Regions from separate parts of the Streptomyces sp. NPDC001157 genome, predicted to be linked through region 2. Evidence: riboswitches for the same ligand, from Rfam matches in the RefSeq annotation. Region 2 holds a riboswitch; the other holds the start of a gene.
The links. Region 2 has a riboswitch for ZMP and ZTP ahead of ACWDAG_RS25300 (glycine hydroxymethyltransferase). Riboswitches for the same ligand answer to the same signal wherever they lie in the genome.
Positions count from the first base shown of each region.

Region 1: another riboswitch for ZMP and ZTP. It lies ahead of ACWDAG_RS33480 (bifunctional 5,10-methylenetetrahydrofolate dehydrogenase/5,10-methenyltetrahydrofolate cyclohydrolase); the one in region 2 lies ahead of ACWDAG_RS25300 (glycine hydroxymethyltransferase).

Region 1 is NZ_JBSFJW010000025.1:130,419-145,617, reverse strand. Features, by position in the region: partial or broken gene ACWDAG_RS33495 (cytochrome c oxidase subunit I) at 1-695, opposite strand, end outside; gene ACWDAG_RS33490 (RNA polymerase sigma factor) at 801-1,361, shown strand; gene ACWDAG_RS33485 (CU044_5270 family protein) at 1,354-2,328, shown strand; gene ACWDAG_RS33480 (bifunctional 5,10-methylenetetrahydrofolate dehydrogenase/5,10-methenyltetrahydrofolate cyclohydrolase) at 2,329-3,177, opposite strand; ZMP/ZTP riboswitch at 3,201-3,284, opposite strand; gene ACWDAG_RS33475 (nuclear transport factor 2 family protein) at 3,529-3,894, opposite strand; gene ACWDAG_RS33470 (hypothetical protein) at 4,067-4,360, shown strand; gene ACWDAG_RS33465 (type III PLP-dependent enzyme) at 4,443-5,651, opposite strand; gene ACWDAG_RS33460 (IucA/IucC family protein) at 5,648-7,420, opposite strand; gene ACWDAG_RS33455 (MFS transporter) at 7,420-8,622, opposite strand; gene ACWDAG_RS33450 (IucA/IucC family protein) at 8,619-10,322, opposite strand; gene ACWDAG_RS33445 (ATP-grasp domain-containing protein) at 10,319-11,494, opposite strand; gene ACWDAG_RS33440 (ABC transporter substrate-binding protein) at 11,578-12,594, opposite strand; gene ACWDAG_RS33435 (ABC transporter ATP-binding protein) at 12,628-13,437, opposite strand; gene ACWDAG_RS33430 (FecCD family ABC transporter permease) at 13,434-14,486, opposite strand; gene ACWDAG_RS33425 (FecCD family ABC transporter permease) at 14,483-15,199, opposite strand, start outside.
Region 2 is NZ_JBSFJW010000015.1:58,355-73,553, reverse strand. Features, by position in the region: gene ACWDAG_RS25340 (ABC transporter substrate-binding protein) at 1-763, shown strand, start outside; gene ACWDAG_RS25335 (isocitrate lyase/PEP mutase family protein) at 764-1,492, opposite strand; gene ACWDAG_RS25330 (carboxymuconolactone decarboxylase family protein) at 1,489-1,986, opposite strand; gene pdxR (MocR-like pyridoxine biosynthesis transcription factor PdxR) at 2,034-3,437, shown strand; gene ACWDAG_RS25320 (hypothetical protein) at 3,648-4,526, opposite strand; gene ACWDAG_RS25315 (hypothetical protein) at 4,655-4,990, shown strand; gene ACWDAG_RS25310 (glutathionylspermidine synthase family protein) at 4,996-6,180, shown strand; gene rocD (ornithine--oxo-acid transaminase) at 6,194-7,399, opposite strand; ZMP/ZTP riboswitch at 7,503-7,608, shown strand; gene ACWDAG_RS25300 (glycine hydroxymethyltransferase) at 7,652-9,103, shown strand; gene ACWDAG_RS25295 (hypothetical protein) at 9,192-9,935, opposite strand; gene ACWDAG_RS25290 (hypothetical protein) at 10,032-10,991, opposite strand; gene ACWDAG_RS25285 (RNA polymerase sigma factor) at 10,978-11,580, opposite strand; gene trpS (tryptophan--tRNA ligase) at 11,670-12,683, shown strand; gene ACWDAG_RS25275 (2'-5' RNA ligase family protein) at 12,821-13,399, shown strand; gene ACWDAG_RS25270 (decaprenylphospho-beta-D-erythro-pentofuranosid-2-ulose 2-reductase) at 13,573-14,328, opposite strand; gene ACWDAG_RS25265 (FAD-binding protein) at 14,610-15,199, opposite strand, start outside.

The sequences.
Region 1 (15,199 bases), on a different contig from region 2:
TGTTGCCACAGCAGCGCGCCGCCATTGGCCGCGTCGAAGACATGCGCACCGAATTTACGGTCCGCCTCCAGCGCGAACAGAGCCGCGGCCAACACGGGGAAGGCCAGGAGCACGAGGACACCGGTCAGCAGCACGTTCCACGTGAAGATCGGCATGCGGAACATGGTCATGCCCGGCGCGCGCATGCAGATGGTGGTGGTGATGAAGTTGACCGCACCGAGGATCGTGCCGAAGCCGGAGAAGGCCAGACCCATGATCCACAGATCGGCGCCGACGCCCGGCGAGCGGACCGCGTCCGACAGCGGGGAGTAGGCGAACCAGCCGAAGTCGGCCGCGCCCTGCGGGGTGAGGAAACCGCCGACGGCGATGGTCGAGCCGAAGAGATAGAGCCAGTACGCAAGCATGTTCAGCCGGGGGAACGCCACATCCGGGGCGCCGATCTGCAGCGGCATGATCCAGTTGGCGAAGCCGGCGAACAGCGGCGTCGCGAACATCAGCAGCATGATCGTGCCGTGCATCGTGAACGCCTGGTTGAACTGCTCGTTCGACATGATCTGCAGACCAGGTCGAGCCAGCTCGGCGCGCATCAGCAGCGCCATCACGCCGCCGATCAGGAAGAACGCGAACGACGTGACCAGGTACAGGGTCCCGATCGTCTTGTGGTCGGTGGTCGTCAGCCACTTGAGGTGCCTCATGCCCCGCCTGTGTCCGATCCGGGCACGCCCGTCACACTCGAGTGACGCGAGGAGAATCACGGAAACAGGTGTGACGATCCGGATGGTGCCGGACACGAACGGAACATGAGCAACGACGAGATCTTCGCCGCTGCCTATCGCGAGCACTACTGGGCGGTCAGCCGCTATGTCGCGCGGCGACTGGACGGGCGGACCAGCGAGGTGGAGGAAGTGGTGGCGGAGGTGTTCACGGTCGCCTGGCGACGCCGGGCTGACCTGCCCGGGTCCCCGCTGCCCTGGCTGTACGGCGTGGCACGCAACTGCCTGGCGAACGCGGTACGCGGCTACGGGCGGCGCCGCCGGCTGGTCGACCGGCTGGGCAACGACGAGACCGCGCACGGCCGGCAGATCGTGGCGAGCCCCGACACGGAAGCCCCGGGCGCCTGGGTGCACGAGGCACTGGCCCGCCTCTCCGAGGCCGACCAGGAGGTACTGCGCCTGACGGCATGGGAGGAACTGGGCATCGACGAGATCGCCGTCGCCCTCGGTTGCGGCACAAGGGCCGCATCGATGCGGCTGCACCGCGCCCGGCGCCGGCTGAGAGCCGAGATAGACCGCATGGGTCCCCAGCGCCCCGGCGTGACCTCCGCCGACGCGACCCCCTCGAAGGGACACGGCCATGGCTGACGAACTCGAACTCCTGCGCCGCGCCAACCCGGTGCCGGTGGACGGCCCCCGCTACGGTGACGGCCCCCTCGACCACGACGCCGAACGCCGGCTCAACCGGCTGCTGCACGAACGCACCACGGCTCGCCGCCGCACCCGGCTGGTCTGGAGCCTCGCCGCCACCGCAGTCGTCGCAGCGACCGCGTTGACGCTGCTGCTCAGCGGCCCCGGCACCACCCCCGCGATCGCCGCACCCCGCCCGCTCGTCGTCCAGGCCGACTCCACCCCCGTACCCCTTCGGGTACTGGCCGACCGGGCACAGCGGCAGGCCACGGCGGAGGATGCGCCGAAGCTGCGCAGGGGCACGCATGTGCAGTCCTGGAGCCTCGGCATGAGCGACGACAAGCCCCCGGTGACGCTCCCGGAGGAGCGCGTCGTGCGCTGGAAGGCCGACGACAGCCACACCGAACTCGTGGTCGCGACCGACCCGCGCCACCCCGGCCGGCCGGTCCTGCGCGACGACGGTGGCGAACCGCACCTGGTCGAGGACGGCCATGTCATCAGCAGGCAGACCTATCCGCCGAGCTGGAGCGACGCGCCGCCCGAGTCGCCGCCGCCCGACGACCCGGCACGGCTGCGGGCCTACCTCCAGGAGGCCACGTACACCCACACCGAGCTGACCACCCCCGAACTCCTCGACGCCGTCGGGGTGTTGCTCGACCACTGGACCCTCGGCGCCCGCGAGTCCGCGACGCTCGCCCGGCTGCTCGCGAGCACCGAAGGGCTGCGGCCGGTCGGCCAGGTCACGGACCGGCTCGGACGGCGCGGCCAGGCGTACGAGTACAAGGGCGACGGCTACCGACGAATGCTGATCATGCAGCCGTCCACCGGTGCGGTGCTCGGCCTGGAGACCGTCTTCACCAGGGCGGAGCCGCAGTACGGCGTCAAGGCCGGCGATGTCATGGACTACAGCGCCTGGATGCGCTGATCACACCCCGAGCTGCAGGGCGGCGGCATCGACGGTCTGCTCCAGCAGCATGGCGATCGTCATCGGACCGACACCGCCCGGCACCGGAGTGATCAGCCCGGCCCGCTCCACGGCGGAGTCGAAGTCGACGTCACCGACGTTGCCCGGGTTGTAGCCGGCGTCGATGACGACCGCGCCGGGCTTGATGTCCTCGCCCCGGATCAGCCGCGGCCGCCCCACGGCGGCGACCACGATGTCCGCCTCCCGCACGACCGAGGACAGGTCCCGGGTACGGGAGTGGCAGTACGTCACCGTCGCGTCACGGGCGAGCAGCAGCATGCCGGCCGGCTTGCCGAGGATGGCGCTGCGGCCCACGACCACGGCCCGCTTCCCTGACGGGTCGACGCCGTACTCGTCGAGCAGCCGCATGATGCCGCCCGGCGTGCACGACACGAAGCCCGGCAGGCCGAAGCTCATCGTCGCGAACGACGCGAAGGTGACGCCGTCGACGTCCTTCTCGGGCGCGATCGCCTCGAACGCCGCCCGCTCGTCGATGTGCTCGCCCATCGGGTGCTGCAGCAGAATGCCGTGCACACCGGGGTCGCCCGACAGGGAGCGCAGTGCGCCGACGAGTTCCTCGGTGGTCGTGGCGGCGGGAAGCTCCACCTGGCGCGACTCGATACCGGCCTTGCGGCAGCGGTTCCGCTTCATCCGGACGTAGGTGACGGAGGCGGGGTCCTCGCCGACCAGAACCGTCGCCAGACAGGGCGCCGTTCCGGTCCGTTCGGTGAGGTCGGCCGCCCGCTTGGCGGTGTTCTCGACGATGCGCCGGGCAAGGGAGGTGCCGTCGATGAGCCGGGCCTGGGACATGATCCACTCCTGGGCTGGTGTGACCGAATCGCCCAGGCGCACGGCATCGACTCTGCGTGGCCGCTCCCCGGTGGTGCTCCACCTCAGCGCCAGTCACGGCCCGCGCTCAGACTAACCGAGCCGCCACGGCAGTCGTGAGCCGCTCTCACCGGTGCAGGACGCGCCGTCTGCGCGCAGCAGGAAGCGGGCGGGACCGCCTCGCTCTCAGTATCGAGCGGAGCAGGGCCACCGACGCCAGCCGTTGTGCCGTGCCCGTCCGGGGCCGGGCCGGACGCACCCGACCCAGTGCCGCACGGGCCGAGAAGGTCCAGGTCAACCGGGTGGTGACCTGGACCCTCGCGGTTCTGCCTCCTACTCGTCCCATGCCTGGATCAAAACCTCTTCGGCGATCTTGCCGTCACGTAGCGTGATCATGGACTCGGCCAGGACACGCGTCCCGTCCGAGTACTGGCAGGACTGGCTGTAGGCGGCGTGGTCGCCCTGAACGATGCACTGGTCGACTTTGTGCGTCATGTCGCGGCTGTAGATGTCCTCGAACATTGCGCCGATCTCCTGGCGACCGCGCAGAACCTTGGGCTGGCTGGGCTGGGTGTTGCGGTCCACGATGCGTATCTGCGCGTCGTCCGCGTAGAGCGACAGAAGATCCGCCGCAGTGTGTCCTTCGACCCCCTTGCGCAGGGTGTCGGCGCTGAAGCCGGGAGTTGCCGTGGTGCCCATGATGACCTCCTTCGAGGGCCGCGACCCGAGGAGCTGCGGGCCGCGCGGGGCCTCTCCTCCGAGACTCCTCCGCCGCGGCAGCCTCGGCAAGCGCAGTCGGACCACTGCCCCTGATGGGTGAGTGGCGTGGCGCGGCCGTGACCGCCGCAGGCCCGGTGCCGTTGTGGGGAGCATGATCTCAACACGACGTATCGTCGCCGCCGTTGGTCTCGCCGCAGGAATCACCGCCCTTGCCGCGCCGCTTGCCAGTGCGTCCGACGCGACCATCCAGAACAAGGATGCGAGCGAGCTCAACCCGATCTCCACGCTCGACTCGCTCGCCCAGAGCGGTATCCCGGCGGAGCGCAGGGCCGAGGTGCCGCGCCCGTCCCAGCAGATCCAGAACCTGAACCGCCTGAACAACCTCCAGCAGCTGGACCGGGTCGCCCGCATGGGAGCCGCCAGTGGGATGCCGGGGATGCTGTAACACGCCGAGTCGCATCGAACGTCCCGCACAGCGAAAGGGCCGCCCCTCTCCGGGCGGCCCTTTCGCTGTGCCGGTGAGCTGATCACAGCCCGGCGGTTGAAGGGTGAAGGAAGTGGAACCCCGGCCGGGGGTGCATCAGGAAGTCGTGGTGGGAGATGTTCCACGCGTAGGCGCCCGCCAGCGAGAACACCACCCGGTCGCCGGCCCTGAGCCCGGGCGCGGCTACCCGGCGGGCCAGGACGTCCTTCGGCGTGCACAGCTGCCCGGCCAGGGTAACTTGCTCGCCTTCGGCGGCCGGCCGCGGCCACGGATGCGGCCAGGCATCCACCTTCAGCACGGAACAGGGCTGGTCGTGCCCCTTCGTCGCCGGGGTCCGCAGGTGATGGGTGCCTCCGCGGACGACCGCGAACGCCTCGCCGTGGCTGCGCTTCACGTCCAGCACCTCGGTGGCGTACCAGCCGCAGTACGCCGTCAGGGCACGCCCCGGCTCGATGCGCAGGGTCAGCCCGGGGTGCGCCTCGGTCAGACGGGCGAGACCGCTGCCGTACGCGGACCAGTCGAAGCGGTGCTCCGGATCGGTGTAGTCGACGTTCATCCCGCCGCCGACGTCGACCTCGGCGAGAGGAACACCGAGGCCCGTCGCCCAGGACACCACGGACTCGGCCACCGCCAGCTGCTCCGTCGCCTCCAGCCCACTGGCCAAGTGCGCGTGCACGCCCCGTAGTTCGAGGTGCGGATACATGCCGTCGGCCAGCGTCCGGATGACGTCGACGGCCCGCGCCGGATCCAGGCCGAACGGCGTCGGACGGCCCCCCATCGCCAGTGAGCTGCCCGCCAGCGCCCCGTCCGCGACCGGCAGGTTGACGCGAACCAGCACCGCCACCCGTCGCCCCGGCGCGCATGTCCGCGCCAGCTCGGCCAGCATGCGCAGCTCGTACTCGCTCTCCACATGGAAACGCTCGACGCCGAGCTCCAGTGCGGTCCGCACCTCGTCCGGCGTCTTGCCGGGACCGCCGAAGGCGAGCGGCCGGTCCGGCACCGTCCCCGCGACGTGGGCGAGTTCACCGCCCGAAGAGACCTCGTAGCCGTCGACGTAGGGTCCGAGCGCGCCGAGGATCTCCGGCTCCGGGTTGGCCTTGGCGGCGTAGTACACCTCGACCCGGTCGGGCAGCGCGGCCCGGACGGCGGCCGCATGGGCCCGCAGTGCCGCCAAGTCGTAGATGTACGCGGGCAGTTCGGTGCCGGGCAGGGACAGGACGCGGTCGTGGACCGCTGCCGTCGGGTCGGTCATCGGGCGCTCCCGGTCGTGTCGCGCAGGACGTCCTCGGCGAGCGGGGACGGCAGCCGGACGTAGCCGGCGTCCCGGTCCGCCTTGCGTTCCCAGCGGGTCAGCAGGTTGGCCTTGGCGGGCAGCGGCACCCCGGCGAGCAGGGCGGCGAGCCTGGGCGGGCAGCCGTGGCGGTCGGCGTACGTCTGGAGCGTGGCGCGCACCCGGGCCCACAGGGCCGCCTCCGCCTGCGGGTGCAGATCGGCGAGAGCCGCGAGCAGCTCGGCGACATGGTTGACCAGCAGGCAGTAGACCACCCGGTCCCAGCCGCGCTGCGCGTCGTACGTCATCGGGCCCGCGACGTCCGGCGGCAGCGCGGCCAGCGTCTCGGCGTGGTGGTCGGGGACCAGCTTGGTGCCCTCCAGGTCGCGGAAGAGAACCTGGGCCGGCATGCCGTCGGCGCCGACGCACACCAGGACGTTCTGCAGGTGCGGTTCCAGGACCAGGCCGTGGTCGAAGTACGCGGCCAGGACGGGCGGGACGAGCAGATCCAGATACGACGACCACCAGGCGAGGGTCGTGCGTACGTCCGCTCCGTCGAGGAGGCGGGAGACGTGGGCGGCGCCGGTCGGGTACTCGTCGGCGACGGCCGCCGCGAGCAGCGGAACCGTGCCCGGGGCGAGGCGGCGCGGCAGGCCCTCGCGGACGATGACGCCGAAGCCCTCGAACAGATCGCGGTCGGGGGTGCCGTCCGGGCCGGGCAGGGCCAGTGTGCGGTAGGCCGGCTCGCGCAGTACGGCGCTGCCGGGGAAGCGTTCGGCCAGGTCGGCGAGGGCCGGGGCCAGGACGCGGGTCAGGGCGACGGCGCCGGACAGCTCGTAACTGCTGTTCTTCCGCAGGCAGTTGGTGATCCGGACGTTCAGGCTGAACTTGAGGAAGGTCTCCCCGTCGTACAGGGTGCGCACCGAGGCGGTGGCCGCGAAGGGGTGCCCGCCGGGGCCCAGGTCGAGGATGTCGCCGCGGTCGAGAGCGGCGCGCAGGGCCGGGTGGGCCTGGAGCGTCTCGTACTGCCAGGGGTGGGCGGGCAGCAGCCGGTAGCCCTCGGGTACGTCTGTGCGCAGCCCGTCCAGCGGGGCGGTCGCCGACGGGTGGGCGGACTCCTCGGCGATCAGGTGGGCACGGACGGCGAGGTGCCGCAGCGGGAAGGAGGCACCGACCTCGGGCGCGTACGCGGACCAGGCGCGCGGGTCGCCGGTGCGGGCCTTGGGCGTGGGGTGGAAGCGGTGCCCGAAGAGGAGGGACTGCTCGGAGGCCAGGTAGGCGGAGAGCCGGTCGTCCGGGAGGCGGGCGGGGCGTGCGGCGGCGAGCGCGGTGGTGATGGCGTCGTGGCTGGAGGCGATCTGCTCCAGGAACTCCTCGTTGCGTACACCGGTGCGCAGCGACAGCTCGTCCTGCGTGTACTCGGCCAGGCGCCGCCAGTCCACCTCCGACCAGCCGTCATCGCCCTGTTCGCTCACGGGACCGGTGAAGCGGTGCGCGCCCAGCAGCGAGGTGCGGCGCAGCGCGACCCGCAGCAGCACTCCGCGGCGGGGCAGCCGCAGCAGCAGCCGGCCGTCGGAGACGACCGACTGGTGCTCGGGTCCCGACACCTCGCGCAGCAGGCAGTTGAGGAGCGTGTGCGCCACGGCGTCGTCGGCCGAGGGGAGCGCGGCGGGCGCGGCGCTGCTGCCGGGCGAGCAGAGCGAGATCGCGGTCCCCCCGGACGAGGTCTGCGGACGGATCAGCGAGGGCATCAGTGGCTCCTGCGGGTGCGGGGGGTCAGCGGGGGGAGGAGAGTGGCCAGTACGGTGACGGCTGCGGCCACGCTGCCGGTCAGCACCGGTGCGGCCGGGCCGAATCGGGCGCTGCCCGCCGCCGCGGCCACTCCGGCGGCGACCGCGCCGGCCTTGGAGAAGAACTCCAGAGAGCCGAACATCCCGCCCGGCGCCCGGCCCTTGGCGCAGTCGGCGGCCAGCACCGACAGGCACACCAGGCCGAGGGTGAGGCCCGCGCCCAGCAGCAGCCGTACGGCGATCAGGGTGGGCAGGGAGCCGGCGATCCCGTGTCCGGCGAGCCCGAGCGCGATGCAGGCGAACCCGAGCGCGATCCCGGTGCGGGGGCGGCTGTGGAAGGCGGAGTGCACGGCCAGGGCCGAGACCAGATAGCACAGGTGGGGGAGGGCGAACAGCACGCCGGACAGGGTCGGCGAGGTGCCCGGGAGGCGGTCGTCGACGAGGGCGATCAAGTAGGGGAAGGAGATGACCGTGGAGAAGACGAAGGCGAACTCCAAGGCGTACAGGGCCTTGAGCGAGATCACCGGCGGCTCGTCCGCGGCAGTCGTCTCAAGCGCGTTCTCCGACTCCTGCGCGGCGGGCTCCGGTTCGGGCAGTGCCGCCAGCAACAGGGCCGCGGCCAGCGGCAGTACGGCGAGCAGGGCGTACTGGCGGTGCGGTGACAGCCAGCCCGACAGCGAGCCGACCACGATCGGGGCCACGACCAGGGCGGCCCGCGCGCTGCCCTGCATCAGGGTGAGCGCCTTGGACAGCGCGGGCCCCTCCAACGCGGCGCCCAGGTACCCGTTGGACGCGGCGAACGTGCCGCCCAGGATGCCTTGCAGCACCAGTGCCACGGTGAAAGTGGCCAGAGAGTCCGCCCAGCCCGCGAGCAGGAAGGCGACGGCCAGCCCCAACTGGGCGCGCAGGAGCAGTCGTTTACGGCCGTAGCGGTCGGCGAGCCGTCCCCACAGCGGGGCGCCCAGCGCACCGAACACGGTGGGGACGACGTACAGCACGCCCGCCCAGCGGGCGTGGCGGTCACCCAGCTCCGGGAGGATCTCGGTGAGATACGGCGGGAGCCCCAGCGCCGCGAAGGAGGCCACGAAGTAGCAGCCCGCGACCGCGTGGACATGGCCGCGGGTGAACGCCGTACCCGGCATCCGCAGGGTCTCGGCGCTCATGCGGAACCCCCGTCGGGCAGCAGGTAGTTGGGGCCGCTCGTGTAGTGCTTGTTGACGTCCGCGGCGCCCGAGCGCTCCTTGCTGAGCAGCGTGCCGGCCGTGACCATGGCCTTGACCGGCAACCGCGGCGCATCGAGGACATGGGCCCGCAGGACCGCGCCCGCCTCGCCGCCGAGCCGGTCGACGGCCTCCGCGAGCCGTTCGCGCACGAGCGTCAGCAGCGCGTCCCGGTGCTTGGCGAGCCCGAATGCATAGGCCCCCGCGCACAGATGAACGGTGATGGTGGCGAACACGTCGGCGACCGGCCCGTCCCCGGCGGTGAACGTCCGCCGGTCGTCGAAGCCCCACGGTCCGGGCAGCACGGCCGCCAGTCGTGAGGCGTTGATGCGGGGCCCGTCGTTGTCCTTGAACAGCAACCGCAGGCTGCCCGGCCCCAGCACCAGCGAGATGTTCTGCTGGTGCGACTCCAGGGCGATGCCGTAGCCGAACAGGGTGGTCTGCCAGTCGAACAGCAACGACAGGCAGGCGTCCAGGAGGGCCAGTGGATCGCCGCCGTAGAAGCGGTCGGCCAGGTGGTCGAGGACCAGTCGTCCGCCGGGCGCCTCGGCGAGGAGCGCGGCCAGCGGAACGACGACGGAGTGTTCGAGACCGGCCGGGAAGCGGCGGCAGAGGACTGCCAGCAGTTCGTGCCCTGCGTGCGCGTACGTGGTCTCGTCGGCGTGCAGGATCGTGTCCCGGAAACGGGGTTCGCGCGCGATCACCGCCTCCACCAGACGCTGCCCCGCCGCGCCGTCGACGAGCGTGCCGGGTTTGATGGAGCGCTTGTTGCGCAGCCCCAACGTGGCCGTGGCCAGGGGGAGTTTGAGATGCAGGGACGGATCCGCGGCCACCGCGACCGTGCGCATCGACAGCGTCGGTACGACTTCGAGGTGAGCCTGCTCCACGAGCAGCGCACGGCCGGTGAGGCCGGTGGTCCGCAGCGCCTCGTCGAGCGGCGCGCCCACGGTCAACGGATGGACGGGCAGCGCCACATGGGTCTGTTCCACCTCGGGCAGTCCGAGCCGAGCGGGCGAGGGCCACAGCTGCGGGAGCGGGCCGGTCAGGGTCACCGTCTCACGCGGTACGGCGAGCCAGCGCAGGGCGAAACGAGGGTGGAACTCCGGTGCGTACGCCCGCAGTTGCTCCTCCGACAGGCCGGAGCGGCCGCGCGCCGTCGGGTAGACGGGATGGTCGAGGCGGGCTGCGAGAGTGTCGTACGCCAGGCCCGTCCACCGGGCGGGATCGTCCCCGTACCGGTCGACGAGCCGCTGGTCTACCTCGTCCCGGGTCTGTGCGTGCAGCCGCAGCGTGTCCAGCGTCTGACGACACTCCTCGGCGAACGCGTCGAAGCCGTCCCGGTCCACGGGCTCGGCGAGCTCACGCAGCGCACCGAGTACGGCCTCGTACGAGATCAGCTCCGTGTTGTCCGACTCGCGCACGAGCAGGGGCAGCCGGGCGCGGTGCTCGCACTGGTAGCCGTCCTCGGTGACGGGCAGCAGCAGGGCGTCCTCGGTGGTGGGCAGCCGCAGCCAGTCGCCGTCCGGCCGGTGCACGAGCGTACTGCGGCTGCGCAGTCCGACCACGTCCTCCCGCAGCAGGGCGCCGAGCACGCGGGTGAGCAGCTCCGCCTCGCTGGTGTCCGTCACGGTCGGCGCGGTCACGGCTGGATCTCCCAGCGCTGCGCGGCCAGGAAGTCGGCCGAGACCCGGTCCACCGTCGCCTGGTCGGTGCCGACGGCCCGCAGGACCCCGAGGTAGTCGCGGTTGGTGCGGTACAGCTCGTGCCGCTCGCCCACCGACCGCAGCGGACGGTACGTCAGATGCACGCCGTCGATGGTCAGTTCCTGCGGTTCGGGAGCCTCGGCCAGAGTTCCGGCGCGGTCGGCGCACGGGTACTCCAGACGCGCGGCGCCGTCCGGGCGGGCTCCCAGGTCGGCGGGGAGACGCTCGCCCAGATGGGTACGGAGGATCAGTTCGAAGAGCGGTATCTCCAGCAGCCGGGCCAGCAGCAGATCGCACTGGTCGCCGATGGCACGGTAGTTGACCTCGATGATCCTGGCCCGGCCCGTGTGCACCACGAACTCGGTGTGACAGGCGCCGAACCCCACGCCCAGCGCGTCCAGTTGGGCGAGAACCTGGGCGACGACCGGTTCGGGATGGGCGGGGACGAAGGTGAGCCGCTCCTCGATGAAGTACGGCGGGGGCGACAGCTCGGTGTGGAAGCCGCCCAGTACGTGGCGGACGTGACCGTCACCGAGCGTCTCCAGGGTGTACAGCTCGCCGGGGAGGTACTCCTCGACGAGCAGGACCGCACCGGGGCGGCGCTGAAGGATGTCCTTGGCGTGCGTGGTCAGCTGCTCGGCATCGTCGACCAGGACGACGTCCTCGCTGGCCACGCCCTCACGGGGCTTGAGGACGCAGGGGTACGGCGCGTCGTCCGGAGCGATCGGCTCGGTGAGCTCGGCCGACCACACCGTGTCCACGCCGGCGGCCGCGAGCCGGCGCCGCATCTCCGCCTTGTCCTTGGTGGCGAGCGCGGCCCGCCAGTCCTTGGCGGGCAGGCCGAAGTAGGCGGCGGCCAGGGCGGCCTGGGCCTGGAGGTGGTCGCTGTTGGTGAAGACGGCGTCGGGGCGGTGGTGCGTCGAGATCCGGGTGATGACCGCCCGGTGGTCGCGGACGTCGCACTCCAGGACCTCGGTCTCCGGATGGGCGCGTCGGTGGGCCTCGGGCTGGTCGGTGAGGACGGTGACGTCCAGGCCCAGCCGGGCGGCGGCGGGCAGGAAGCCCTCGGAGACGGAGTCGGTCGGATTGAGGGCAAGCAGATACAGGCGCATGGCTGATGAACAACTTCCGCTGGCGGGTGGGGGGTTGGGGGCGGGCCGCGGCGGTGCTGCGGCCCGCCCCGAAAGAGCGGGAGTTACTTCTTCGGGAGCTCCACACCGGTGGCCTTGGCCACGTCCTTCAGCATCTGCTCCGCGGCCTGGACGCCGATGCCGGACATCCAGGTCTCGTCGGGGACGGTGAACACCTTGCCGTCCTTGACGGCCGACAGGGACTTCCAGACCGGGTTGGAGGTGACCTGCTTCTGCTGGGTCTTGTCCGGGGTGTCGGCGGTGGTCACGAAGATCAGATCGGCGTCCGCCTGGTCGATCTCCTCCGGGCTGACGTCCTTCATGGTGACGTTCGGGTCGTTCGACACCTGGGACTTGGGCCGCTTGAAGCCGATGTCGTTCAGGACGACACCGCTGTAGGAGTTGGTCTGGTAGAGGCGGGTCGGACCGGCGATGAAGCGGACCACGGACGCGGTCGGCATCGTGCCGCCGTCCTTCTTCTTGATCGCCTCACCCAGCGCCTTCGCCTGCGTCTCGTACTCCTTCAGCTTCGCCGCGGCCTCCTTCTCCAGGCCGAGCGCCTCGGCGTGCACCTTGAGGTTCTGCTTCCAGACACCGCCGGTGGTCTCCGTGAAGACGGTCGGGGCGATGGCGCTGAGCTTGTCGTAGACCTTCTCGTGCCGGACCTTCGACGACAGGATCAGGTCGGGCTTCAGGGAGGCGATCTTCTCCAGGTTGGGCTCCAGGAGCGGGCCCACGTCGGCGGTGCCGCTCAGCTCGCCCTTCAGATACGTCGGGAAGCCGCCCTCGGTCTTGAAGTGCGGGGCGACCGCGCCGACCGGGTCGATGCCGAGCAGAGTGACGTCGTCCAGCTCGCCGGTGTCGAGCACCACGACCCGCTTCGGCTGCGAGGGGATCTTGACGTCGCCCATCACCGTCTTGAGGGTGCGCGGGAAGCCGGCCGAGGTACCTGAGGCCTTCGCCGTGTCGGCCGCGTCGGTCTTCTCACTGCCGCAGGCGGCCAGGACGACCGTACCGAGCACGACGGACAGCAGCACGGCGATCAGCCGGCCGATTCCGCGCAGGGGAGAGCGCTTGAACATGGGGGGTGGTCTTTCTGGTAGGGGAGGGGTGGGTCAGGCGGATGCGGCCGGTTGCCGGACCGCGCTGCTCTTCGGGACGACCAGCGGGGTGCCGGTCTCCGGGTCGGGGATCACCCGGCAGTCCACGTCGAACACGGACCTGACCAGGTCCGCGTCGAGGACGTCGGCCGGGGCGCCGGCGGCGGCGAGGCGGCCCTCCTTGAGGACCACCATGTGGTCCGCGTAGCGGGCGGCCTGTCCGAGGTCGTGCAGCACCATCACCACGGTGCGGCCCGCCTCGGCGTGCAGGGCGGCCACCAGATCGAGGACGTCGAGCTGGTGCCGCAGGTCGAGGAAGGTGGTCGGTTCGTCGAGCAGCAGCAGCTCGGTGTCCTGCGCCAACGCCAGGGCGATCCAGGCGCGTTGGCGCTGACCGCCGGAGAGCCGGTCGACGGGCTGGTCGCGCAGCGACTCGGTGCCGGTGCGCTCCAGCGCCTCGTCCACCGCCCGCTGGTCCGCCGCGGACCAGGGGCTCAGCAGCCGCTGGTGCGGATAACGGCCCAGACGTACGAGTGCCTCGACGGTGATCGCTTCGGGGGTGACCGGCTGCTGGGGCAGCAGTCCCATCCGCCGGGCGAGCGTCCGCGCCGGCATACGGTGGATGTCCGCGCCGTCCAGCGTGACGGTCCCCGCGGACGGGGCGAGCAGCCGGCTCAGCCCTCGCAACAGGGTCGACTTCCCACAGGCGTTGGGACCGACGATCGCGGTGACCGCGCCGCCCGGCAGCGTCAGATCGAGCCCGCCGACGACGAGCCGGTCGCCGTAGCGCAGATCGAGGCCCTGGGTCTGCAACTGGTTGGTCATGCGTGGCTCCTCTTGACGGGTGAGCTCTGCCGGAACATCAGCACCAGCAGCCAGGGCGCGCCCAGCGTGGCGGTGACCGCCCCGACCGGCAGCCCCTCGACCGGCAGCAGGTGCTGCACCACCAGGTCGGAGGCGAGCAGCAGCACCGCTCCCGTGAGACCGGCCAGCCCCAGGGACGCGGCCGTCGGCGGGCCGGTGACCAGGCGCACGAGGTGCGGCACGGCGAGCGCGACGAAGGTCACCGGCCCGGCGAGCGCGGCCGCGAGCGACGCCAACGCCACGGCGACGAAGAGCAGTTGGAGGCGGGCGGCGGACGTCCCGAGGCCCAGGGCCCCGGCCGACTCGTCCCCGAGGTCGAGCACGGCCAGCCGCCGGTGCAGTACCAGGGCGGCGGCCAGGGCGAGCACCATGGCGCCGGCCGCCCCCCACACCTCCGTCCACGTTCGCCCGTACACCGACCCCGTGGTCCACTGCAGCGCGGACCCGGCGAGCTCGGCCGGGAAGCGCACGATCATCAGGTTCACGGCGGCGGCCAGCCCCGCCTGCACGGCGAGCCCGGTGAGCACCAGCCGGGTGACGGCGAGCCCGGACCGCCAGGCGAAGACACCCAGCAGAAGCGCGGCGAGCAGACCTCCGGCCACCGCACCGACCGGGATCAGCATCTGCGAGGCCCCGGCGGCGATCAGCGCGACCGCACCCAGCGAGGCTCCGCCTGTTATCCCCATGACATCGGGCGATGCCAGGGGGTTGCGGAACAACCGCTGCAGCACACAGCCCGCCGCTCCCAGACCGGCTCCGGCGACGATCGCCGCCACCGCCCGGGGCGCCCGGAACTGCTGGACCACCAGCACGTCCCCGGGATCCCCGAGCCCGACCAGCGCCCGCAGTGCCGTGCCCGCGGGCATGGGAATCTCACCCGTCGTCAGCGACACGGTGAGCAGCACGAACAGCATGACCAGACCGCTCGCGGCGAACACCAGGACACGGCGGCGAAGCCGGGCCCGGGAGGTGGATTTCGCACGGGCGGGCGGAACGACGGTGACGGTCATCGGGCCACCTTCCGGGCCAGCAGTGCCAGCAGGGGCGCGCCGAGGAACGCCGTCACGATGCCGACCTCCAGCTCCGACGGACGGATCACCATCCGACCGAGGACGTCCGCCGCAAGCAGCAGCAGCGGTCCGGCGATCAGACAACCGGGCACCAGCAGCCGGTGGTCGGCGCCGAGCAGGAGACGTACGAGATGGGGTGCGGCGAGGCCGATGAAGGCGACCGGTCCGGCCACGGCGACCGCCGACCCGGCGAGCAGGACCACCGCGATGCCGCCGGCCAGCCGGATCCGGGCCACCGGCACCCCGAGCGCCTGGGCCGAATCGTCGCCCAGGGCAAGGGCGTTGAGCGCGGGGGAGACGGCGAGGGCGATCACAAGACCGATCAGCAGGGTCGGCAGCACCGGCCACAGCACGTCGAGGGGTCTACCGGCCAGGGACCCGGCCAGCCAGAAGCGGGCCTCGTCGAGGGTGCGCTGGTTCATCAGCATCACTGCCGACGTCCAGGACAGCAGCACCAACTGGAGCACGGTGCCGCCGAGCGCGAGCCGTACGGGATCGATGTCCCCGGCGCGGCGGGCCAGCGCCTGCGCGAACAGGGCGGCTCCCGCGGCCCCGGCGAACGCGAACCACACGTACTGCGCAGGGTCGTTGAGCTTCAGCGCGAAGATCGCGACGACGACGGCGAAACCGGCGCCCGCGTTGATGCCGAGGGT
Region 2 (15,199 bases):
CAAGCTGGGCTACCGGGTCGACACCGTCCAGGTGGACGAGGTCCCCGCCTGGGACGCGCTCAGCCAGGGCCGCGTCGACGCCATCCTGGAAGACTGGGGCCACCCCGACCAGGAGAAGCGCTACGTCGACGACAAGAAGACCATCGCGCGCGGCGGCGGCCTCGGGGTGACCGGCCACATCGGCTGGTACGTGCCGACGTATCTCGCCAAGCAGCACCCCGACATCACCGACTGGAAGAACCTCAACAAGTACTCGTCGCTGTTCCGCACCGCGGAGAGCGGCGGCAAGGGCCAGCTGATGGACGGCTCGCCGTCCTACGTCACCAACGACAAGGCGCTGGTGAAGAACCTGAAGCTGGACTACCAGGTGGTATTCGCCGGTTCCGAGGCCGCGCAGATCACGCAGATGAAACAGTTCGCCAAGGAGAAGAAGCCCTTCCTGACGTACTGGTACGCGCCGCAGTGGCTGTTCAAGAAGGTCCCGATGACCGAGGTGAAGCTGCCGCCGTACAAGGAGGGCTGCGACACGGACCCGGCGAAGGTCGCCTGCGCGTACCCGCACACCCCGCTGCAGAAGTACCTCAACGCGGACTTCGCGAAGAGGGGCGGCAAGGCGGCGTCCTTCCTGAAGAAGTTCAGGTGGACCACCGAGGACCAGAACGAGGTCTCCCTGATGATCGCCGACCAGAAGCTGACTCCCGAGCAGGCGGCGAAGAAGTGGGCGGACAGCCACGCGGCGACGTGGAAGGCGTGGCTGTCCTGATCACTTCTGCTTCTTCAGCTGCTCGGCCATCCCCTGCAGCGCCAGCGCCGCCCAGCGCTGGAGTCCCGGCCCGAACGTGATGCGGGTGGCCCCGAGTTCACCGAGTCCGGTGGGCGAGGGGCCCTTGCCGTCGAGCGTGCCGTGCACGTTGATCGGACCCTGGATCCCGGACCGCAGCAGCGGCAGTACGTTCGCCGGGGCGCCGATCGGATAGACGCAGTCGGCGCCCGCGGCGACGTACAACGCGGCCCGCTCGATGGCCCGTTCGGGGTTGCCATCCCCGTACTCGAACGTGTCGACACGGGCGTTGACGAAGAGGGAGTCCCCGGCCGCGTACCGCACTTCGGCCAGCCACTCGGCGTGCTCGTGCGGGTCCTTGAGGACGCCCCCGCTGGAGTCCTCAAGGTTGCAGCCGACGGCGCCCGCTTCCAGGAGCCGCTCCACCAGCTCCTTCGGTGCCAGCCCGTACCCGTCCTCGACGTCCGCCGACACCGGCACGTCCACGGCCCAGGCGATGCGCGCCACCGCTGCGAACATCTCGTCGGCCGGCGTCGACCCGTCCTCGTGGCCGAGGGAGGCCGCGATCCCCGCGCTGGGCGTCGCGAGCGCCGGAAACCCGGCCTCGACGAACACCCGGGCACTGACCACGTCCCAGGGGCCGGGGAGGACGAGCGGGTCACCGGGCGCGCGCCTTCGGTGCAGGGCGCGGAAGTCGTCCACCCCGCTCACCGGTGCTGCCCCGCCTCGTAGTGGCCGGGAGCCATGCGGCACGTCACACCGAACCGGTTCCACGCGTTGATCACCGTGATCGCGGCGATCAGCTGCGCCAGCTCGGGCTCCTCGAAGTGCTTGGCGGCGTGGTCGTACACCTCGTCCGTGACGAAGCCGTCGGTCAGCACGGTGACCGCCTCGGTCAGCTCCAGGGCGGCGAGCTCCTTCTCCGTGTAGAAGTGCCTCGACTCCTCCCATGCGCCCAGCTGCACGATCCGCTCGACGCCCTCACCGGCCGCGAGCGCGTCCTTGGTGTGCATGTCCAGGCAGAACGCGCAGTGGTTGAGCTGCGAGGCACGGATCTTCACCAGCTCAAGGAGCTTCGGGTCCAGGCCCCGCCGGGCGGCCGCGTCGAGGCGGACCATCGCCTTGTAGACCTCGGGGACGTGCTGGGCCCAGCGCAGCCGGGCGGGCTGCTCGGGCGCGTATCCGGTGGCTTCTTCTGTCGTCATGCTCTCGACCCTAGAAGTGAGGCAGCCCAGGGGTATGGTCCATTTCCATGGCGAAATCCTGGGCCACTTTGGGCGTCGACCTGCACCTTGAGCCGACGGGTCCCGGGCTCCGCAGGGGCCTGACCGACGCCCTGCGCGAGGCCGTCCGCACCGGTCGGCTGGCCCCGGGCACCCGGCTGCCCTCCTCCCGCACCCTCGCCGCCGACCTGGGCATCGCCCGCAACACGGTCGCCGACGCATACGCCGACCTGGTCGCCGAGGGCTGGCTGACGGCGCGGCAGGGCTCCGGCACCCGCGTGGCCGACCGGGCGGTGAGCCGGCCCGCCGCGCCCGCCCCTCAGCCCCGCACCATCGACCGCCCTGCATACGACCTGATCCCCGGCAGCCCCGACCTGGCCTCCTTCCCCCGCACTCAGTGGCTGAAGGCCGCCCGCCGTGCGCTCACCGCGGCCCCGTACCAGGCCCTCGACTACGGCGACCCGCGCGGCCGCATCGAACTGCGCACCGCCCTCGCCGGCTACCTCGCCCGCGCCCGGGGCGTACGCACCGACCCCGAACGCATCCTGATCTGCGCCGGCATCTCGCAGGGCCTGCGCATCCTCTGCGCGGTGCTGAGGGCACGCGGTGCGAGCACGATCGCCGTGGAGTCGTACGGCCTGTACGTGCACTGGGACCTGCTGGCGGCGGCCGGCCTGCGGACGGTGCCGCTGCCGTTCGACGAACGGGGCACCAACCCCGGGGAGTTGACGGCCGAGGACGCCGTCCTGCTCACCCCCGCCCACCAGTTCCCGATGGGCGGCACCCTGCACCGCGACCGGCGGGTGGCCGCCGTCGACTGGGCCCGCCGCACCGGCAGCCTGCTTGTCGAGGACGACTACGACGGCGAGTTCCGCTACGACCGCCAGCCCGTCGGCGCCCTCCAGGGCCTGGACCCGGATCACGTCGTCTACGCAGGCACGGCCAGCAAGTCCCTCGCCCCCGGCCTCAGACTGGCCTGGCTGGTCCTGCCCCCGGACCTCGTCCAGGAGGCGGCCAAGGCCAAGGGGCACATCGACTCCTGCGGGGCCCTGGACCAGCTGACGCTCGCCGAGTTCCTCACCTCCGGCGCCTACGACCGGCATGTACGCGCCGCCCGGCTGCACTACCGCCGCCGCCGGGACGCACTCGTCGCGGAACTCGCGCGGCGGGCCCCGCAGGTCGGCGCCACCGGCATCGCGGCGGGCCTGCACGTGGTGCTGCGGCTGCCGCCGGGCACCGAGCAGGCGACACTGCGGGCGGCGGCCTGGCAGGGCCTCGCGGTGCACGGACTGCACCGCTACCGGCACCCCGAAGCGACCGTCGAGCCGCACGACGCGCTGGTGGTGGGGTACGGGACACCGCCGGACCATCGGTGGGCCGGAGCGCTGGAGGCGCTGTGCAGGGTGATGTCGCGCACGGCGAGCGTCACGTGATACGCCCCCTCCAGCCCGTGCAGGGTTCGGCCGGCCGCGGCCTCCGGGACGATCTCGCCGTCCTTCTGCGGATTCAGCGTGACGTCGGCGATGGTCCCACCCGGCTCCCGGCTGAACACCCGCACGATCTGCGCGTCGTTCGGTCCCATGACGTGATACCCCCTGTCCCGGCCTGCCCATCCGGCCGTACAGCGGAAGCTCCGGAGCCGGTCAGGTCCCCGGCCTCCGGGACGGACCCAGGGAAACCCCGGGGTCGGCGGCCGCGCCCGGTGAGGCTTCCGTCGGCGCCTCCCCGAACCGTGCCAGCGCCAACGCTCCCGCGACGGCGACCAGGAACCCCAGCACCGCAAGCCAGGCGAGCCCCTCCCGCGTACGGTCCCCGAGCCACACCACCCCCACCGCCGCCGGCCCGATCGTCTCGCCGATCACCATCCCGGCGGTGGCGGTGGTCACGGAGCCGCGCTGCAACGCCGACGTCAGCAGCAGGAAGGCCGCGCCCCCGCCGATGACGAGGGCGTATGTCGCCGGGTTGGTGAGCAGCTCCGACGGAGCGAGCGAGTCGATCAGCCGCACCGACACCTCCACCACCCCGAAGCCGAACCCGGCCCCCAGCCCGAGCACCAGCGCCCGACCCCGCCCGGACCACCGCCCTCCGAACAGCCCGAGCAGCAGCACCACGACGGCGATCGCGAGCATCGCGTACTTCAGCGCCGTCGACCCCTGGCGGTCCCCCTCGGTCCCGGACGCCAGCCCCAGCATGGCGAGCCCGGCGCACACCACCCCGACGGCACCCCACTCCGTCCCGCTCAGCCGCACCTGCAGCAGTCGCGCCGCGACCACCCCGGTCACCGCCAGGCTGGATGCGAGCGCCGCGGCGACCGCGTAGATCGGGATCGACCGCAGGGCGGCGATCTGGAACAGAAACCCCAGCCCGTCCAGAGCCAGCCCGGCCAGATACCGCCACTGCCGCAAGGCCCGCAGCAGCAGCGCCGCCTCCCCGCCCCCGCCCGTACCGGCCGACCGCGCGGCGACCGCCTGCAAGACCGTCGCGGTACCGAAGCAGACCGCCGCGCCCAGCGCGCACACCATCCCAAAGATCACAAAGCGACTGTAGGGGAGAGCCCCACAGGAGGGGTGCCTGGGGCTGCGCTCTTACCTCTCTTTAGGCTGTGGCCCGGACAACGCAGGACAGCCGCATCGAACGGGGAGACACAAACGTGGCCGACACACGCAGGCAACTACGCTCGGGCGCCGTCGTGCTCGGCGGCATGGGCTTCCTCGCCGCGGCCCTCACCGCCTGCTCCTCCGACCCCGACAAGCGCTGTGTGGACCGCGACAGCTACAACCTGGCCAAGGGCTACAAGGTCGTCGCCGACAAGAACTGCAAGTCCACCAACACCTCCGTCCACGGCACCTGGCACTACGGGGGCGAGAAGGAGGACGGCTGGGTCGACGGCGGGTCGTTCACCAAGCCCCGCAGCTCCTCCGGCGGTTCCGGCCACGGAGTGTCCCGGGGCGGCTTCGGCGGCGGCGAGGGCAGCTCCGGCGGCTGAAACCCATGCAGCGACACACCCTCACCCCCCGCCCCGACTGGCAGCGGACCGTCGAGGAGCAGGGTCTCGTCTACCCCGTCACCCGCCACCCCGACGGCTCCCTGCGCCCCTACTGGGACGAGAGCGCCTACTACTCCTTCACCCTCGACGAGGTCGAGGCCCTGGAGGAGGTCGTCGAGGAACTCCACCGCATGTGCCTGGCCGCCGCCGAGCACATCGTGACGCGGGGCCGCTTCCCCGACCTGGGCATCACCGACCCGCGCGTGGCCCAGGCGGTCGCCGAGGCCTGGCACCGCCGCGCCGAACTCCCCTCCGTCTACGGCCGTTTCGACCTCCGCCACGACGGCACGGGCCCGGCGAAGCTCCTGGAGTACAACGCCGACACCCCCACCTCCCTGGTCGAGGCCGCCTCCCCCCAGTGGTTCTGGATGGAGGACCGCTTCCCGGGCGCCGACCAGTGGAACTCCCTCCACGAGCGCCTCGTCGCCGCCTGGAAGAAGCAGGCCGCCCTCCTCCCGCCCGGCAGCCCCCTCTACTTCGCACACTCCTCGGCCGACGAACTCGGCGAGGACCTGATGACTGTCGCCTATCTGAAGGAGACCGCCGAGCAGGCGGGCCTGGACACCGACTGGATCTCCATGGAGGAGATCGGCTGGGATCCACTCTCCGGCCGCTTCGTCGACAACCAACTCCGCTTCATCCGCAGCTGCTTCAAGCTCTACCCGTGGGAGTGGCTCACCACCGACCGCTTCGCCGGCCATGTCCTCGACACCCTCGACAACGGCGGCGGCACGGGCACCACCCTGTGGATCGAGCCCGCCTGGAAGATGCTGCTCAGCAACAAGGCGCTGCTCGCCGTCCTCTGGGAGCTGTACCCCGGCCACCCGAACCTCCTTCCGGCGTATCTGGACGGCTCCCGAGAGCTTGCCTCGACCACCGGTTACGTCGCCAAGCCCCTGCTGGGCCGCGAGGGAGCCGGCGTCACCATCCACCAGCCCGGCACCGAACCGGTCTTGCACGAAGAGGCCTGCTGCTACCAGGAGTTGGCCCCACTGCCCGACTTCGACGGCAACCATGTCGTGCTCGGCGCCTGGGTGGTCGACAACGAGTCGGCGGGCCTGGGCATCCGGGAGTCCTCCGGCCTGATCACGGACGCGTACGCCCGCTTCCTGCCGCATGTGATCCTGTGACGCGCAGGGGTCACTAAAGGCCCAGCACGCCCCGCAGTTGGGCCAACCCCCAGTTCAGATCCTCCTTCTCGACGACGAGGGGCGGTGCGATCCGCACCGTCGGCCCGTGGGTGTCCTTCACCAGCACCCCCCGCTCCATCAGCTTCTCGGACACCTCCCGTCCCGTGCCGTACCGCGGCGCGATGTCGACGCCCGCCCACAGCCCCCGCCCGCGGACCGCCTTCACCCGCCCCGTGCCGGTCAACGCCCCCAGTTCCCGGTGCAGATGACCGCCCAGCTCCGCGGACCGCGCCTGGAACTCGCCGGTCCGCAGCATCGCGATCACCTCCAGCGCCACCGCACACGCCAGCGGATTCCCACCGAACGTCGAACCGTGCTCACCGGGCCGGAACACCCCGAGCACATCGGCCGACGACACCACCGCCGAGACCGGCACGATCCCACCTCCGAGCGCCTTCCCGAGCACATACACATCCGGCACGACGCCCTCGTGCTCGCACGCGAAGGTGGTGCCGGTCCGCCCGAGCCCCGACTGGATCTCGTCGGCGACGAACAACACGTTCCGCTCCCGCGTCAGCTCCCGCACCGCCGGCAGATATCCGGCCGGCGGCACCAGCACCCCCGCCTCGCCCTGGATCGGCTCCAGCAGCACGGCCACCGTGTTCTCCGTGACCGCCGACCGCATCGCCGTCATGTCCCCGTACGGCACGATCTCGAAGCCCGGCGTGTACGGACCAAAGTCCGCCCGCGCCTCCGGGTCGGTGGAGAAGCTGACAAGGGTCGTCGTCCGGCCGTGGAAGTTGTTGCCCGCGACCACGATCTTCGCCATCTCCGCAGGCACGCCCTTGACCCGGTAGCCCCACTTCCGGGCCGTCTTCACCGCCGTCTCCACCGCTTCCGCGCCGGTGTTCATGGGCAGCACCAGCTCCATCCCGCACAGCTCGGCCAGCTCGGAGCAGAACGCCGCGAACCGGTCGTGGTGAAACGCCCGCGACGTCAGCGTCACCCGCTCCAGCTGCGCCTTCGCCGCCTCCACCAGGCGTCGGTTGCGATGGCCGAAGTTGAGCGCCGAATAGCCGGCCAACAGGTCCAGATACCGCCTCCCCTCCACATCCGTCATCCACGCCCCGTCCGCGGAGGCGATGACCACGGGCAGCGGGTGGTAGTTGTGCGCGCTGTGCGCGTCGGCGGCGGCGATGAGTGTCTCCGTAGCGGTCACGGGATCTCCCGAAGGTGCCAGGTGCTGTGAGGGTGCCCCTTTCTTATCCTCGCCCGCATGGTGGACGCGGGACCTCTGCGTTCCGGCGCGCCCGGTAGGCTGATCCGCGGGCCGTGACTGGCGCGCTGGGATGGGACCGACCATCGGGGAGCGGCCCCGGCTCGGGGCAGATCCCGAGTGACCGAGTGCCGTGCGCCTGGGCCGACCGTGAACCGTGAACGCTTCTAGCCACGCCACCCGGAGGCCGACGACATGTCAGAGCAGCAGCCCCTCTCCACCGAGTCCACCGCCTTCCGTGCCGCCCTCGACGTGATCCGCGCCGTCGAGCCGCGCGTCGCCGACGCCATCGGGCAGGAGGTCGCCGACCAGCGCGAGATGCTCAAGCTGATCGCCTCCGAGAACTACGCCTCGCCGGCGACCCTCCTCGCGATGGGCAACTGGTTCAGCGACAAGTACGCCGAGGGCACCATCGGCCGCCGCTTCTACGCCGGCTGTCGCAACGTCGACACCGTCGAGTCCCTCGCCGCCGAACACGCCAAGGAACTCTTCGGCGCCCGCCACGCCTATGTCCAGCCGCACTCCGGCATCGACGCCAACCTCGTCGCCTTCTGGTCCGTCCTCGCCGACCGCGTCGAGGCCCCGTTCCTGGAGAAGACCGGCGCCCGCCAGGTCAACGACCTGACCGACGCCGACTGGGCCGAACTCCGCCAGGCCTTCGGCAACCAGCGCATGCTCGGCATGTCCCTGGACGCGGGCGGCCACCTCACCCACGGCTTCCGCCCGAACATCTCCGGCAAGATGTTCGACCAGCGCTCCTACGGCACCGATCCCGCCACGGGCCTCATCGACTACGAGGCCCTGCGCGTCTCCGCCCGGGAGTTCAAGCCGCTGATCATCGTCGCCGGCTACTCCGCCTACCCCCGTCTGGTGAACTTCCGCATCATGCGGGAGATCGCCGACGAGGTCGGTGCGACCCTGATGGTGGACATGGCACACTTCGCCGGTCTGGTCGCGGGCAAGGTGCTGACCGGCGACTTCGACCCGGTCCCGCACGCCCAGATCGTCACCACCACCACCCACAAGTCACTGCGCGGCCCGCGGGGCGGCATGGTCCTGTGCGACGACTCGCTCAAGGACCAGGTCGACCGTGGCTGCCCGATGGTCCTCGGTGGCCCGCTCCCGCACGTCATGGCCGCCAAGGCCGTCGCCCTCGCCGAGGCGCGTCAGCCCTCCTTCCAGGACTACGCCCAGCGGATCGTCGACAACTCCCGGGCGCTCGCAGAGGGTCTGATGCGCCGCGGCGCCACCCTCGTCACCGGTGGCACCGACAACCACCTCAACCTCATCGACGTCGCCACTTCCTACGGCCTCACCGGCCGTCAGGCCGAGGCGGCTCTGCTCGACTCGGGCATCGTCACCAACCGCAACGCCATCCCCTCGGACCCCAACGGCGCCTGGTACACCTCCGGCATCCGCATCGGCACCCCCGCCCTGACCACGCGTGGCCTGGGCACCGCCGAGATGGACGAGGTCGCGGGCCTCATCGACCGCGTCCTCACCACCACCGAGCCGGGCACCACCAAGTCGGGCGCCCCGTCCAAGGCGCAGCACGTCCTCGACCCGAAGATCGCGGACGAGATCTCCCGCCGCGCCACCGACCTCGTGGCCGGCTTCCCGCTGTACCCGGAGATCGACCTGGGCTGACCAACGCCCTCTCTTGAGTTTTCAAAGATCGACGTCGTGCGGAGATCGGTGACGTTCGGAGATCGTGATGCTCAGAGATCGGTGATGCTCAGAGATCGATGAGCTCCTGTCGTGGCTCCTCCCGCGGCGGTCCGGCACTCTGCCGGGCCGCCGCGCGGCGTATCAGCAGCGCCCCGCCGGCCCCCACCGCGAGCCCCAGGGCCGCCCCGGGCACCGCCCACCAGACACCGCTCCTGCCCACCCGCTGCTCGGTGGCCCGCTGCCGTGCGGCGCCGCCCCCGGCCTCCCCGTCGCCCAGCCCGCTCAGCACTTTCGCCTGCTCCAGCTGCACAAACACCGAGCGCGGTGCCCGATGCCAGCGGATGTCGTCGTCCTGGACGGCCGGCGCGGGATCGCTGCGTATCCAGGGCGTGCCGTCCGCCGTCACGAACAGCTGGTCCTGCCGCTCGACGGCGACGTCACCGCCCGGCGGACGCATCGTCTGCGGCCAGCCTCCGACCCCGGTCAGCGCCCAGATCACCGTGAAGTCCACCGCCGGACGGCGACCCTCGACCCAGTCGTCCGGCACCCGCTCCGTCCCCGCGTAAGTCGGCCGCAGCAGCTGTCGCAGGCGAGCGAAGGCGGGCTCACCGGACCGCAACACCGTGGTCTGCCCGGTGCCGCCCGCGATGATCATCGCCAGGTCGGGGACGTCCCGGCCCTGTGCCTGCGCCGCCGCGTCAGTCCCGCCGGATGCCGCGGTCGCCGGCATTCCGCACAGCGCCACAGCCACCACCGCCGTGAAGAGAGCGGCGCCCCGCGCCCCCGCCCGACTGCCCCTCCACCCACGCATCCCGTCCCCCAACCGGTCGGTCCGGCGGCCCTTCCGCGAGCCGTCTGTCACTTCTGGTACACCGCCCGAGCCGTCGGGGTTCCCACCCCGGCCGCCCTAATCCGAGGGCTTCTCCAGCGACTTCGCGATCTCCACGGCCCGGTGCTCGGACACGACACCCTCCAACCGCAGCGTCATGGCCCCCGCACCCGTCCGGTGGGTCCACAGCAGCGTCGGCCCCGCGGTCCGCTTCCTGCGGGTGAAGCGGTTCCCGTCGGTGTCGACCAGCCAGAAGCTCAGCAGGTGTGGGCGCGGAAACCACAGGGCGTAGTCCTGCGCGCCGTCCGCAGAGGGCTCCTTGCTCAGCTCGATCCACTCCGGCGCCTCGCGCAGCACCTTGGTGAAGCCGACGTCCAGCCGCTCCGGGAACTCGTCCAGACGGACCGTGTGCCCGCCCTCCCGCCAGCACAGGCTCACCAGAAGACGACCGCGCGGCTCGCTCGTCACCGCCACCGTGTCCGGCACGCCGAGCGCGTCCGGCACCAGCGGCTCGAAACCGGCCCGATGCCCGGCCTGCCCGAGCGACACCGATGTGCCGCAGCCCGGCACCGAGGCGCCCGGCGAGGGCACCGCCGACGGGTCGTACCGCACCTCCACCCCGCCGAAGCCGAACCAGTCGAAGACCGCGGCCCGCACCGGGGGCGTGAGCACGAGAACCGTCAGCAGACCGCACAGGACCGTGGCCAGCGAGCGCCACCGCAGCCGGGTCCAGCGCCGGGCCGCGCGCAGTCGCTCACGGGCGCCCCGGGGCTCGGCCACCGGGACCGGCACCTGCTCGGCCAGTATCTGCCCCAGCACCCGCTCGACCATCGTCTCGGCGCCGGAAGAACCGTCGGCACCCTCGCTCCCGGGCGCGTCCAGCGACCGGCCGAGCGCTCGCAACTCCTCCGGCAGCCGGGAAGGCCGCACCTCGCGCTCCCTCCCGTGGTCACGCCCACGCGGCCCCCGGCCACCGGCGCGCCCCGGACCACGGCCGCCCTCACCGTCGTACGCACCCCGTCCCTCACTCACGCTCATCACCCCCTTCCCGAGGTCTGAAATCCGGCAGCAGTCGGCCCAGCTTGCGCAGAGCGCGGTTCAGTCGGGACTTGACCGTCCCGCGAGGCCAGCCCAGGGCCTGGGCCGTCTCGGACTCGTCCATCTCCAGGAGATAGCGGTAGGTGACGACCAGGCGGTGCTCCTCGCTCAGCTGCTCCAGGGCGGACAGCAGCGCCGCACGGCGCTCCGTCTCCAGCGTCGCCACCGCCGGGTCCGCCGACTCCGGTATCAGCGGTTCCGCCTCCACGAAGGCCGCCTCCCGGCCGGCGAGCGTGCGCTGCCGCGCCGCCGTACGCACTGTGTTCCTCGTCTCATTGGCGACGATCGACAGCAGCCACGGCTTGAAGGCGGCGCCGTCCCGGAATCTGCCCAGCGCGCAGTACGCCTTGACGAAGGCCTGCTGCACCACGTCCTCCGCGTCCGCACCCGCCCCGAGCGCCGCGGCCGCTCTGAGCGCGATGCCCGTATGGGCCCGCACCAGCTCCGCATACGCCTCCGGCTCCCCGGCGCGTACGCGTGCGATCACCGCGGCCTCATCGACGATGCGGCCCCCCTCCCGCGTTCTCACACTCTTGTTACACCGCAGCAGACGGATCGGTTCCCACCTGTTTCCGACCAGTTCCGGATCGGCTCGACAGACCTGAGAGAATGGTGAGCATGGCCTCTGATCGTCCCCGTGTGCTTTCTGGAATCCAGCCCACCGCAGGCTCGTTCCACCTCGGCAACTACCTCGGCGCCGTGCGCCAGTGGGTGGCCCTGCAGGAGTCCCACGACGCGTTCTACATGGTCGTCGACCTGCACGCGATCACGGTTCCGCAGGACCCGGCCGAGCTGCGCGCCAACACCCGGCTCGCCGCCGCCCAGCTGCTCGCGGCCGGTCTCGACCCCGAGCGCTGCACGCTCTTCGTCCAGAGCCATGTCCCCGAGCACGCCCAGCTGGCCTGGGTCATGAACTGCCTCACCGGCTTCGGTGAGGCCTCCCGCATGACCCAGTTCAAGGACAAGTCCGCCAAGCAGGGCGCGGACCGGGCGAGCGTCGGCCTTTTCACGTACCCGATCCTCCAGGTCGCCGACATCCTGCTCTACCAGGCCAACGAGGTCCCGGTCGGCGAGGACCAGCGCCAGCACGTCGAGCTCACCCGCGACCTCGCCACGCGCTTCAACGGCCGCTTCGGCGAGACCTTCACCATCCCGAAGCCGTACATCCTCAAGGAGACGGCGAAGATCTACGACCTCCAGGACCCGTCGATCAAGATGAGCAAGTCGGCGTCCACGCCGAAGGGCCTCATCAACCTCCTCGACGACCCCAAGGCCACCGCCAAGAAGGTCAAGAGCGCCGTCACCGACACCGACACCGTCATCCGCTTCGACGCCGAGAACAAGCCCGGCATCAGCAACCTGCTCACCATCTACTCCACCCTCACCGGCAAGTCGATCGCCGAGCTGGAGCAGGAGTACGAGGGCAAGATGTACGGCGCCCTCAAGACGGACCTCGCCGAGGTCATGGTCGAGTTCGTGACGCCCTTCAAGGAGCGCACCCAGCAGTACCTGGACGACTCGGAGACCCTGGACTCGATCCTGGCCAAGGGCGCGGAGAAGGCCCGCGCGGTCGCCGCGGAGACCCTCTCCCAGGCGTACGACAAGGTGGGCTTCCTGCCCGCCAAGCACTGACGTACACCAGCGCACGCACGTACCACTCGGCAGAGCGCTGCACATCACTACGGTTGCGCCTGCCCGCGACCCAGCCGTGGCCGTACAGTCGATAGCCGACGGCCCAGAACAAATCCGTCACGACGACAGGAGACGACGTGGGGACCGTAACGATCGGCGTGTCGATCGCGGTCCCGGAGCCTTACGGCAGCCTGCTCCAACAGCTGCGCGCGGGCTTCGGCGACGCCGCTGCTCACGGCATCCCCACGCATGTCACCCTGCTGCCGCCGACCGAGGTCGACAGCAGCGATCTGTCGGCGGTCGAGGCGCACCTGGCCGAGGTCGCCGCGACCGGCCGGCCGTTCCCGATGCGGCTGTCCGGCACCGGTACGTTCCGGCCCCTGTCACCCGTCGTCTACGTGCGGATCGCCGAGGGCGTGGAGGCCTGCACCCAGCTGCAGAAGCAGCTCCGCGATCCCTCCGGCCCGGTCCCGCGCGAACTGCAGTTCCCGTACCACCCACATGTCACGGTGGCGCACGGCATCGACGACGAGGCGATGGACCGCGCCTTCGAGGAGCTCGCCGACTACGAGGCCGACTGGCCGTGCACCGGCTTCGCCCTCTACGAGCAGGGCGCGGACGGCGTCTGGCGCAAGCTGCGGGAGTACGCCTTCGGCGGCCTGGTGGTGCCGCCGCAGGCCGGGCACGTGCAGCGCGGTTCGCTGCCGACCCGGTAGCCGCGGGGCCTGTGATTACAGGGGCAGTCGGCGGATCACCGCGCGTGGCACGTGCCGCAGGGTTGCCATCACCATGTGCAGCGTGCCGGGTACCACACCGTTTCCGGGCGCTGCCGCAGGCCGGGCACGTGCAGTGCGGTTCGCTGCCGACCCGGTAGCCGCGGGGCCTGTGACTACAGGGGCAGTCGGCGGAACACCCCGCGCGGCACGTGCCGCAGGGCCGCCATCACCACGCGCAGCGTGCCGGGCACCCACACCGTTTCCGAGCGCCGCCGCAGCCCCAGTTCGACGGCCGTCGCCACCGCCTCCGGGGTCGTCGCGAGCGGTGTTTCCTCCAGGTCGGCGGTCATCTTCGACCGTACGAACCCGGGGCGCACGACCATGACGTGCACGCCCGTGCCGTACAGCGCGTCGCCCAGGCCCTGTGTGAAGACGTCCAGGCCGGCCTTGCTGGAGCCGTAGATGAAGTCGCTGCGGCGGGCCCGCTCGCCGGCGACCGAGGAGAGCACCACCAGCGAGCCGTGGCCCTGCGTCTGCAGCGCGCGTGCGCTCACCAGGGCCGCCGACACAGCGCCGGTGTAGTTGGTCTGTGCGACGCGCACCGCCCAGGCCGGTTCGCGCTCGTCGCGCGCCTGGTCGCCGAGGATCCCGAAGGCGAGCAGCACCATGTCGACGTCGCTCTCCGCGAAGACCTTGCCGAGGGCGGTCTCGTGGGAGTCGGTGTCGAGCGCGTCGAAGGCGACGGTGTGCACGTCGGCACCGTGACCGCGCAGTTGCTCCGCGGCCTGCTCCAGGGCGGGCGAGGGGCGTCCCGCGAGCCACACCGTGCGGGTGCGGCGCGCGATGAGACGGCGGGCCGTGGCGAGCGCGATCTCGGACGTACCGCCGAGGACGAGCAGGGACTGGGGGAGGCCGAGGGCGTCCTTCACGACAGCAGCTCCTAGGGGGTGTTGTTGGGATCAGGTCGGCTGTGAGGAACGGGTGCGTCCTGTCCGACCCGAGCGGGGTCTGATGCGGACCGTCGGCGAGTCACGACAACGCCGCGGGGTGTCCCGCGCCCTCAAGGCAGCGGGGGAGTGCGTTCCATGGCCCGCGACGCCGAGCCCGCCCGAACGGCACCTCCTGAGTGCCCGGAGGGCGAGACGGCGGGACGCATCGGATGTGCCTCTTCCGGGGGCCGGCCCCGGACCCCGGCCGACGCAGCGCATCGTCAGAGGGCGAGACGGCGGGAGAGATCGGACGTGAACACCGCGCGCGGGTCGAGTTCCGTGCGCAGGGTCCGGAAGTCGTCGAGGCGCGGGTACATCGCGGCGAGGAGGTCGGGGCGCAGGCGGGAGTCCTTGGCGAGGCAGACGCGGCCGCCGGCGGTGGCGACCTCCTCGTCGAGTTCGTCGAGGAAGGCGGCGAGGCCGGGCAGACCCGCGGGGAGGTCCAGGGCGAGCGTCCAGCCGGGCACGGGGAACGAGAGCCATCCCGGAGCGGCCTCCCCGAAGCGCTTGAGGACGGCCGGGAGGGACGGGCAGCGCTGCAAGGAGATGCGTCGCACGATCCGGCGCAGGGCGTCCTCCTGGCCCCGTCCGACGACGAACTGGTACCGCACGAAGCCGCCGCGGCCGTAGAGGCGGTTCCAGTGCGGCACGCCGTCCAGGGGGTGGAAGAAGGTGGAGATCCGCTGCAGTCGGCCGGTACGCGCGCGTGGCGCCGTCCGGTATCGGAGCTCGTTGAAGAGGCCCACGGTGGTGCGGCCGAGCACGTTCTGAGGGAGGTGGGCGGGGACCGGCGGGAACTGCGCGGTGCGGA